Regions from separate parts of the Rhizobium sp. TAL182 genome, predicted to be linked through region 2. Evidence: predicted binding sites of a transcription regulator. Region 2 holds the regulator's gene; each other region holds the start of a gene.

Region 1 (2,201 bases), 1.8 Mb from region 2:
TGCCCTTGGCGCCGGCGGCTTCGAAGCGCTGTTGCTGGAGTTCGCGGGCGCGGGTGACGCGGCGGGCGACGTCGGCGCTGGCCTCGGCCGCCATCGGGCGGATGAGGTCGGCGGCTGAGACGGCGGGCACGTCAATGCGGATATCGATGCGGTCCATCAGCGGGCCGGAGATGCGGGCCTGGTAATCGCTCATGCAGCGCGGGCCGCGGGCGCAGGTGTGGCCGGGCTCACCGGCCATGCCGCAGCGGCAGGGGTTCATCGCCGCGATCAGCTGGAATTTGGCGGGATAGGAGACGCGGTGATTGGCACGGGCAATGACGCATTCGCCGCCTTCGAGCGGCTGGCGCAACGCATCGAGCGCCTGCGGCGTGAACTCGGGAAACTCGTCGAGGAACAGCACGCCATGATGGGCGAGCGAGGCCTCGCCCGGACGGGCGCGGATGCCGCCGCCGACGAGCGCGGCCATGGTGGCGGAATGATGCGGGGTGCGGAAAGGCCGGCGATCGGACAGCTTGCCGCCGGTGAGCTGGCCGGCGATCGAATGGACCATCGACACTTCCAGCAATTCGGCGGGCGAGAGCGGCGGCAGGATCGAGGGCAGCCTTGCCGCCAGCATCGACTTGCCGGAGCCGGGAGGCCCGACCATCAGCAGGTTGTGGCCGCCGGCGGCCGCAACCTCGAGCGCGCGCTTGGCGCTTTCCTGGCCCTTGATCTCGGCAAGATCCGGCAGGTTGGCGGCATTGGCGCGGATCGACGGCTCCGGCCGGGAGAGCACCTGCGTGCCGCGGAAATGATTGGCAAGGGCAATCAGGCTGCGCGGTGCGAGAATATCGACCTCGGCGCCGGCCCAGGCGGCTTCGGCGCCGCTTTCGGCCGGGCAGATCAGCCCCTTGCCGAGCGCATTGGCGCCGATGGCGGCCGGCAGCGCGCCTGCGATTGCGGCGATCGTGCCGTCGAGATTGAGTTCGCCGACGACGACATAATCCGAGAGCGCATCGGCAGGAATGGCGCCGAGGGCAGCCATCAGGGCCAGCGCGATCGGCAGATCGAAATGCGAGCCTTCCTTCGGCAGATCGGCCGGCGCCAGGTTGACGGTCACCCGTTTGCCCGGCAGCGCCAGGCCGGAGGCATGAAGAGCGGCCTGCACGCGCTCGCGGCTTTCGGCCACCGCCTTGTCGGGCAGGCCGACGATCTGCATGCCGACCTTGCCAGGCGCGATCATGACCTGGACCTCGACCGGCACGCCTTCGATGCCCTGGAATGCTACCGTACTGACACGCGCGACCATATGCCCACCCTTGTCCCGCAAACTCTTAGAGACCGCCCCGTGGCCGTTGAAAGCCAGCGGTTGCAATCTGGCACGGACGCAGGACTAAAACAAGAACAATAAAAGAACGCAGGCAGATAATCAGCAGTGAGCGCGGTTGTACCCGATCGCAGCCTCAGCCACGCTTGCGCTCGATCGCGTCCCAGAGCAGGGCCGCGATATCGGCGCCACCGAACTTCCGGACCTCGCGGATGCCTGTGGGCGAAGTGACGTTGATCTCGGTCATGTAATCGCCGATCACGTCGATGCCGACGAGCAGGAAGCCACGTTCCCTGAGCGCCGGGCCGATGCGCTCGCAGATTTCCTTTTCGCGCGCCGTCAGTTCGGTCGCCTCAGCACGGCCGCCGACATGCATGTTGGAGCGGCTGTCATGCTCGGCCGGCACGCGATTGATGGCGCCGGCAAATTCGCCGTCGACGAGGATGATGCGCTTGTCGCCCTTGCGCACGTCGGGCAGATATTGCTGGGCGATGAAGGGCTCGCGGAAAAGCTGGCCGAACATTTCCAAGAGCGAAGAGAGATTGCGGTCGTCGCGGGTGGAATGGAAGACGCCGGCGCCGCCATTGCCGTAGAGCGGCTTCAGGATGATGTCGCCCATCTCGTCGCGGAAGCGGCGGATTTCGGCGGGATCCTTGGTGATCAGCGTCTTCGGCATCAGGTCGGAGAATTCGGTGACGAAGATCTTCTCCGGCGAATTGCGCACCCAGGCCGGATCGTTGACGACGAGCGTCTTCGGGTGGATGCGCTCGAGCAGATGCGTCGAGGTGATGTAAGCCATGTCGAAGGGCGGATCCTGGCGCAGCAGCACCACGTCCATGGTCGAGAGATCGACGCGCTCGGGCGCGCCAAGCTCGAAGTGATCACCCTTGACGTC
Region 2 (2,201 bases):
GGCGGTGATATCGGCGTCGGCCGCTTGCCCGCCTGGTATTTCGCAGTAGCGGTGGCAGGCTTTCTGCTGCTGACGCTGCTGCGCACCCGACTGCGCCATGTCGGCACATCGATCATCGCCATCTCGACGCTCATCGTGCTGCTTCTGCCGGCTCCCCGGCCGCCGGATCTGGTGATTTCGGAGGATGGCAGTCTGGTTGCGGTTGTCGCGGCTGAGGCAATAGCTTCCAACCGTGAAAACCCGCCGGATTTCATCTTCGACCAGTGGCAGCGAGCGCTGGTCCTGCCGACACATGATCCGCCGAAGATGCTGGATGGTCCGGCTATCCCGCCGGAAGGAGAAGACCGCCGTGTCAGGCTTTCCCGCGATCAGCAGAACGAAGCGAGCGCAGCGATGCGGGCAGCCGCAGCAGGCGGTGAAGCAAACCGCTTTTCCTGCGTCAAGAAAGCCTGGTGCACATCAAGACTCGGCAATGGCCATATCGTCACCGTCATCGACAATGCCGCCTATCTCGGCCCGGCCTGCGATACGGCCGATATCGTCGTGACCTCGGTCCGTCTGCGCTTCGACAGCTGCCGCTCAGGCGGCACGCTTTTCACCGGCGAGACGCTGCGCAGGACCGGTTCCGTCGAATTGCGCTTCGCCGGTGCCGACCTGGAGGTCACCACCGCCTTCGATGCTTTGTCGCGACCATGGATGCGCCACCGCGCCTATGATTGGCGCAACGATCGTTTTACCGATTCCGGCCCATCCGGCGTCAGTGATAGCGACGGATGAGGCCGACGAGCTTGCCCTGCACCTTGACGCGGTCGGGTCCGAAGATGCGGGTCTCGTAGGCCGGGTTGGCGGCCTCGAGCGCGATCGAGGCACCCTTGCGGCGGAAACGCTTCAGCGTTGCTTCCTCGTCGTCGACGAGGGCAACGACGATATCGCCGGGACTTGCGGTGCTGCCGTTGCGGATGATCACGGTATCGCCGTCGAAGATGCCGGCATCGATCATCGAATCGCCCTTGACCTCCAGCGCATAGTGCTCACCGGAGCCGAGCATATCCGCGGGAACGACGATGTCGTGGGTGTTGTTCTGGATCGCCGAGATCGGAACGCCGGCGGCGATACGTCCCATGACCGGCACAGAGATGGAGTTGCCATTGTCGGCGACCGGCTTTGGCGCAGCGGGGGCGGCGACCGGCTGGGGCTTTCCGAGGCTGCCCTCGATGACGCTCGGCGAAAAACCGCGGCGCTGTTGAAGGCTGGGGTTATAGGCCTCCGGAAGTTTGATCACTTCAAGCGCCCGGGCGCGATTCGGTAGGCGGCGAATGAAGCCGCGCTCCTCGAGCGCCGTGATCAGCCGGTGGATTCCGGATTTCGAGGCGAGATCCAGGGCATCCTTCATTTCGTCGAAAGAGGGAGGGACGCCGGATTCCTTCATGCGCTCATGAATGAAAAGGAGAAGCTCCTGTTGTTTGCGCGTGAGCATCGACGTCAGACCCCGTGATTGAAACAAATCCAGAACAGACACTATATGTTCCATATGTGTTCCGCAAGTAGCTAAATTTCCGTAAAACTTCGCGCCAACTCGTCGAGATTTTTATTTTCATTCGCCGGATTGGTGCACATGTCTTGCATTGAGCGAGGTGCTGTCGCACATCTCTTGCCGGTTTCAGGAGGGATATTCATGAACGCGCATTCCGCCAAGTCGCACCCGCTGGATCATGTCGTGCTGCCCGTGGTCAATATCGATCTGGCGCGTGAAAGGCTCGGCAAGCTCGGTTTCACCGTCGCCGCTGATGCGCGCCATCCCTTCGGAACGGAGAATGCCTGCGTCTTTTTCGCCGACAAGACCTATCTGGAGCCGCTTGGCGTTGCGAGTGTCGAGGAGAGCGAGGCAGCGGCCCGCCAGGGCAATGTCTTCATTGCCCGCAATCGCGCCTTCCGTTTCCGCTGCGGCGAGGAGGGACTTTCTGCGCTGGCCTTCCTCAGCGAGGATGCCGGCGTCGATCATAAGCGCTTCGTCGGCAACGGCGCGAGCGCCGGTGAGATGTTGCAATTCAGCCGGCCGATGCGGATGCCGGATGGTTCGGAGAGCGTCGGCAGCTTCAAGCTGGCCTTTGCAGCTGATTTGCGCGCCCCCGATTTCTTTCTCTTTACCTGCCAGCGCATCAATTCGTTCCCGACAGATCGCGCCGCGCTGGAGACGCATG
Region 3 (2,201 bases), 2.2 Mb from region 2:
CGCCGTGCCCTGCTCGGTCGCCGTGCAGGATGCGAGAGCGCCTACGAGCGCGCCAACGAGAACAATCTTCTTCATCATGTCGTAACTCCCCAGGTTGTCGGGCTTTAGATGCGGCCCATTAGTACAAGGATAATGATAATGACGAGAACTAGCCCCAAACCGCCGGAAGGTCCATAGCCCCAGCCACGGCTATAACCCCAATTTGGCAAGGCTCCGATCAAGAGCAGAATGAGGATAACGAGAAGTATCGTGCCAAGCATGGTGTTTTTCCTTCATTTCATCCGCAATCTGGATGGACAAGAAACACGCATTGGCGATTTTTGTTCCCGGTTGGGCGCGTGAATTAGGACGCAAGGCGATTCATGGTTTGTGAACCGTCACCCCCGACAAATCGCTCGTATGGTTAAAAAGGCGTTTATATACAATATGTTGCGGTGAACAAAGCGGGAAGGCCTGGATGTCTTCGATTCGTCGGTGATTCGTTCCGTTTTTGATCGGTCCAGTGGCGCAAGCGGGCCAGGCTTAACGCTGTGTGAATTTGCTCGCCGGAAGATTAACACCGACGTGACGAGAACCTTTCCGCTGCCCCGCATCTAGCGGCGGACCATCACGACGCCACCAGATATGGCCGTGAACGAAAGGGGAAAACAGCACAGTCGGCGATTCGTCGCCGATTCGTTCCGGATTTGATCGAAGGGTTAATTTCGGCGGATTTTTCACTTGACGGAAAGCGCATGACAGACCTCCGGCAGGGCCACAAAAATGCGAACAGGAGAGAGTCCCGCGATTCAGCATTTAGTAGGAAAAAGTGATTCAAAATCAATACTTAGCCGTGAACAAAAGCTGAATCAGCAGGAGTCAGCGATTCGTCTCTGATTCGTTCTCACGCTGTTCCAAATCGGAAATTCGGACCGCCTGGACGACTCGCAAAGGTCGCAATCCCCGGCGCATTTTGAAATCTGCCCTTGCGTTTGCGGCGGCAGCTGTCCATGTGTTCTGTGCCTCATCGAAAGGGCAAAACTTTTCCCGGGGCGCGCTTGCCTCACTTGCATGGACCATGACTCTGACTTCGCAGCCGATGATTCTGAGCGGGCGCGGTGTGACCGCGGTGCTTGGACCAACCAATACCGGTAAGACCCATTATGCCATCGAGCGCATGGTCGCACACGGGACCGGCGTGATCGGCCTGCCGCTCAGGCTCCTGGCCCGCGAGGTCTATACGCGGGTGGTGGAGAAGGTCGGTTTGCAGAACGTGGCGCTGGTCACCGGCGAAGAAAAGATTTCGCCGCCCAATGCGCGTTTTTCCGTTTGCACGGTCGAGGCGATGCCGCGGGAGACCAAAGCCGCCTTTGTCGCGATCGACGAGGTGCAACTCGCCGGCGATCTCGAGCGCGGCCATATCTTCACCGACCGCATCCTGCACCTTCGCGGCCGTGATGAAACGCTGCTGCTGGGTGCAGGGACGATGCGGCCGATTCTGCAGCACATCCTGCCCGGGATTACGATCGTCGAGCGGCCGCGGCTTTCGCATCTCCTTTACGCCGGGCAGAAGAAGATCACCCGGCTGCCGCAGCGTTCCGCCATCGTCGCCTTTTCCGCCGATGAGGTCTATGCCATCGCCGAGCTCATCCGCCGGCAGCGCGGCGGCGCGGCGGTCGTGCTGGGGGCGCTCAGCCCGCGCACCCGCAATGCGCAGGTCGCGCTCTATCAGGCGGGCGACGTCGAATATCTGGTGGCGACCGATGCGATCGGCATGGGCCTCAACCTCGACGTCGATCACGTCGCCTTCGCCCAGGACCGGAAATTCGACGGCTACCAGTTCCGCAACCTCAATCCGGCCGAACTCGGCCAGATCGCCGGCCGCGCCGGGCGGCACGTGCGGGACGGCACCTTCGGCGTCACCGGACAGGTCTCGCCCTTCGACGAGGAACTGGTGCAGCGCATCGAGGGACATGAATTCGACAACGTCAAGGTTCTGCAGTGGCGCACGACGGAGATGGACTTCTCCTCGATTCAGTCGCTGCGCGCCAGCCTGGAGGCCGGGCCGCGCGTGCCCGGGCTGACGCGGGCGCTGCCGGCGGTCGACCAGCAGGCGCTCGAGCAGCTTTCGCGCTACCCCGAGGTAATGGACCTCGCCGACAGGCCAGCCCGTGTCGAAAAACTCTGGGAGGCTTGCGCGCTGCCCGACTACCGGCGTATCA
Region 4 (2,201 bases), 1.2 Mb from region 2:
GCCATGACGGCAGTCTGGATGCCTGCCTCCGAGAGCGCATGAATGGTCTCCAGCCGTCGCGGCGGTGTGGCGGCGCGCGGCTCCATCGCTCGGGCGAGCTTGCGGTCGAGCGTGGTGACCGAGATGCCGACGCGCACCAGGTTCTTGCCGGCCATCTCCTGGAGAATATCGAGATCGCGCAGGATCATTGCCGATTTGGTGACGATCGACACCGGATGGTTCGCCTTGTTCAGCACCTCGAGGATGCCGCGCATGATGCGCCATTCCTTCTCGATCGGCTGATAGGGGTCGGTATTGGTGCCGATCGCGATCACCCGTACCTTGTAGCCTGGCTTGGCGAGCTCCCGCTCCAAGAGCTTCGCCGCATCGGGCTTGGCGAAGAGCTTCGTTTCGAAATCGAGCCCTGCCGAAAGCCCCATATAGGCGTGGGTCGGCCGGGCAAAACAATAGATGCAGCCGTGCTCGCAGCCGCGATAGGGATTGATCGAGCGGTCGAAGGAAAGATCCGGCGATTCGTTGCGGGTAATCGCGGTGCGCGGCTTTTCGATCTGCACCTCGGTCTTGAACGGCGGCAGCTCTTCCAGCGTCTGCCAACCGTCGTCGAAGGTCTCCCGCTGCAGCGCTTCGAACCGTCCTGTTGGATTCAATCCGGCTCCGCGCCCGCGCCGGCGGTCGCCTTCGACCCTGAGACCGGAGGACACGATCATCGCATCGGCAATATCTGCCGTATTGGCAGGCGCGAATGCGGCCTGCCCTGCCAGGGACTGCTCTCTCATCGGATTCTCCCGCGGCGGAAAGCCGTTGCCTCCACCCGTTTTGATGATTAAATTCCTATCGACAAAATGAGAACAATGCAAGAACAAAATGCGCAAAAGGGTGCTGGCAAAAAATTGTGCGGCGCATTATGAATAATCGATGTTGACGGTTGTTCTCGAATGCCAGGATCAGGAATCCGAACTGGCGCAGACCTTATCGGTATTGGTGGCAGGCGCGGTGGAAGGGCTCGTCAGCGATGTGATCGTGCTTGATCACGGCTCGCGCGACGGCACCTCGCGGGTCGCCGACGCCGCCGGCTGCCGTTTCCATTCACAGTGGGATATCAAAGACATCGTTCGCTCCGCCCGCGGCGAATGGCTGCTCTTCGTCGAGCCGGGCGCCAGGCCGCAGGCCGGCTGGATCGATGAGATCGCCGAATACGTGGCGCTGAACAAGACGCCGGCGCGCTTTACCGCGTCGCGCGGCTATCGGCGCCCCTTCTTCCAGCGCGTCGCCCGCGCCCGGCCGCCGCTGGAGCTCGGGCTGTTGATGCCGAAGAACCTGGCGCTCGCCGCCGCCAGAAGCGGTATGCCTGTTTCCGACTTCGCCAAGGGGCAGAAGCCGCGCAAGCTCTCAAGTGAATTGATTCCCTCCTGGGTGGCGCGCGCTGCGCGGTAGAATGCCCATCCCTGCATCGACGCTGTCCGAGATGCCCATCACTCTAACCCTCTCCCGTTAAAAACGGGGCGAGGGGGCGTGCCCAACGCAACGTCGAGATGGAGGAAGCCGGCGCGGCAAATCCCCGTCGCCCTGCAAGCGGGGGTCCGAAGGACGGGTCGAGACCCGTGGCTCGACCCCGGTCGGTGGCGGCAGCCGGATTAGGGGCTAGTCTCGCCGTAAGTGCGCTTTGTGATTACGTCCCGCCATCGCGCAAAGATGGCGCCCAATCGGATTTCGCGCTATAATTTGCGCATGGCGCCGCCGAAGCGCCGCGCTTCGCAACGGATGCCGTGAAATGCCGGTGAACGGCAGAACAGGTCGGCAAATCTCCTCTTCTGCCGGGTTTCCGGCGAAAGGAGGTGCGTCATGACACGCGGTAAGATCGACGGCGTACGCAGTATGATCTGCGGGCTGCTGGCGGTCATATTGCCGACATTGGTGATCGCGCATCCGCATTCGGCAGCATCGCAGACGATGCTCAGTTGCGCAGGCCGATCCGACGTCGTCAGTTTCCTCGACAGGAATTTCGGTGAGAAGCTCACCGCGGTCGGGCTGGTCAACCAGAACGCCGTTCTCGAGGTCTATGCCGCCAAAAGCGGCACCTGGACGCTCGTGGTCACGGATGTTCACGGCATAAGCTGCATCTTGCTGTCGGGTGATAGCTGGGATTCGATGCCGGCTCTGCCGGGCATTGCCACATGACAAACGCCGGCGCGTCGGCCCCG

The links. The regulator LexA, encoded in region 2, represses DNA repair genes until DNA is damaged. The targets are predictions, from matches to a motif close to TGTTCNNNNTGTGTTCNG.
Region 1: a site for LexA is predicted at 1,380-1,397, ahead of Tal182_RS01820 (YifB family Mg chelatase-like AAA ATPase). Genes of this name have one in related genera too.
Region 3: a site for LexA is predicted at 982-999, ahead of Tal182_RS21695 (helicase-related protein). Genes of this name have one in related genera too.
Region 4: a site for LexA is predicted at 845-862, ahead of Tal182_RS04520 (PA0069 family radical SAM protein). Genes of this name have one in related genera too.

What each region holds. Positions count from the first base shown of each region.
Region 1 covers NZ_CP021024.1:352,689-354,889, reverse strand. The annotation lists gene Tal182_RS01820 (YifB family Mg chelatase-like AAA ATPase) at 1-1,288, opposite strand, end outside; gene gshB (glutathione synthase) at 1,443-2,201, opposite strand, start outside.
Region 2 covers NZ_CP021024.1:2,115,646-2,117,846, forward strand. The annotation lists gene Tal182_RS10655 (ComEC/Rec2 family competence protein) at 1-777, shown strand, start outside; gene lexA (transcriptional repressor LexA) at 758-1,477, opposite strand; gene Tal182_RS10665 (VOC family protein) at 1,676-2,201, shown strand, end outside.
Region 3 covers NZ_CP021024.1:4,362,037-4,364,237, forward strand. The annotation lists gene Tal182_RS21685 (YMGG-like glycine zipper-containing protein) at 1-78, opposite strand, end outside; gene Tal182_RS21690 (DUF3309 family protein) at 105-260, opposite strand; gene Tal182_RS21695 (helicase-related protein) at 1,058-2,201, shown strand, end outside.
Region 4 covers NZ_CP021024.1:908,418-910,618, forward strand. The annotation lists gene Tal182_RS04520 (PA0069 family radical SAM protein) at 1-776, opposite strand, end outside; gene Tal182_RS04525 (glycosyltransferase family A protein) at 916-1,434, shown strand; gene Tal182_RS04530 (hypothetical protein) at 1,843-2,178, shown strand.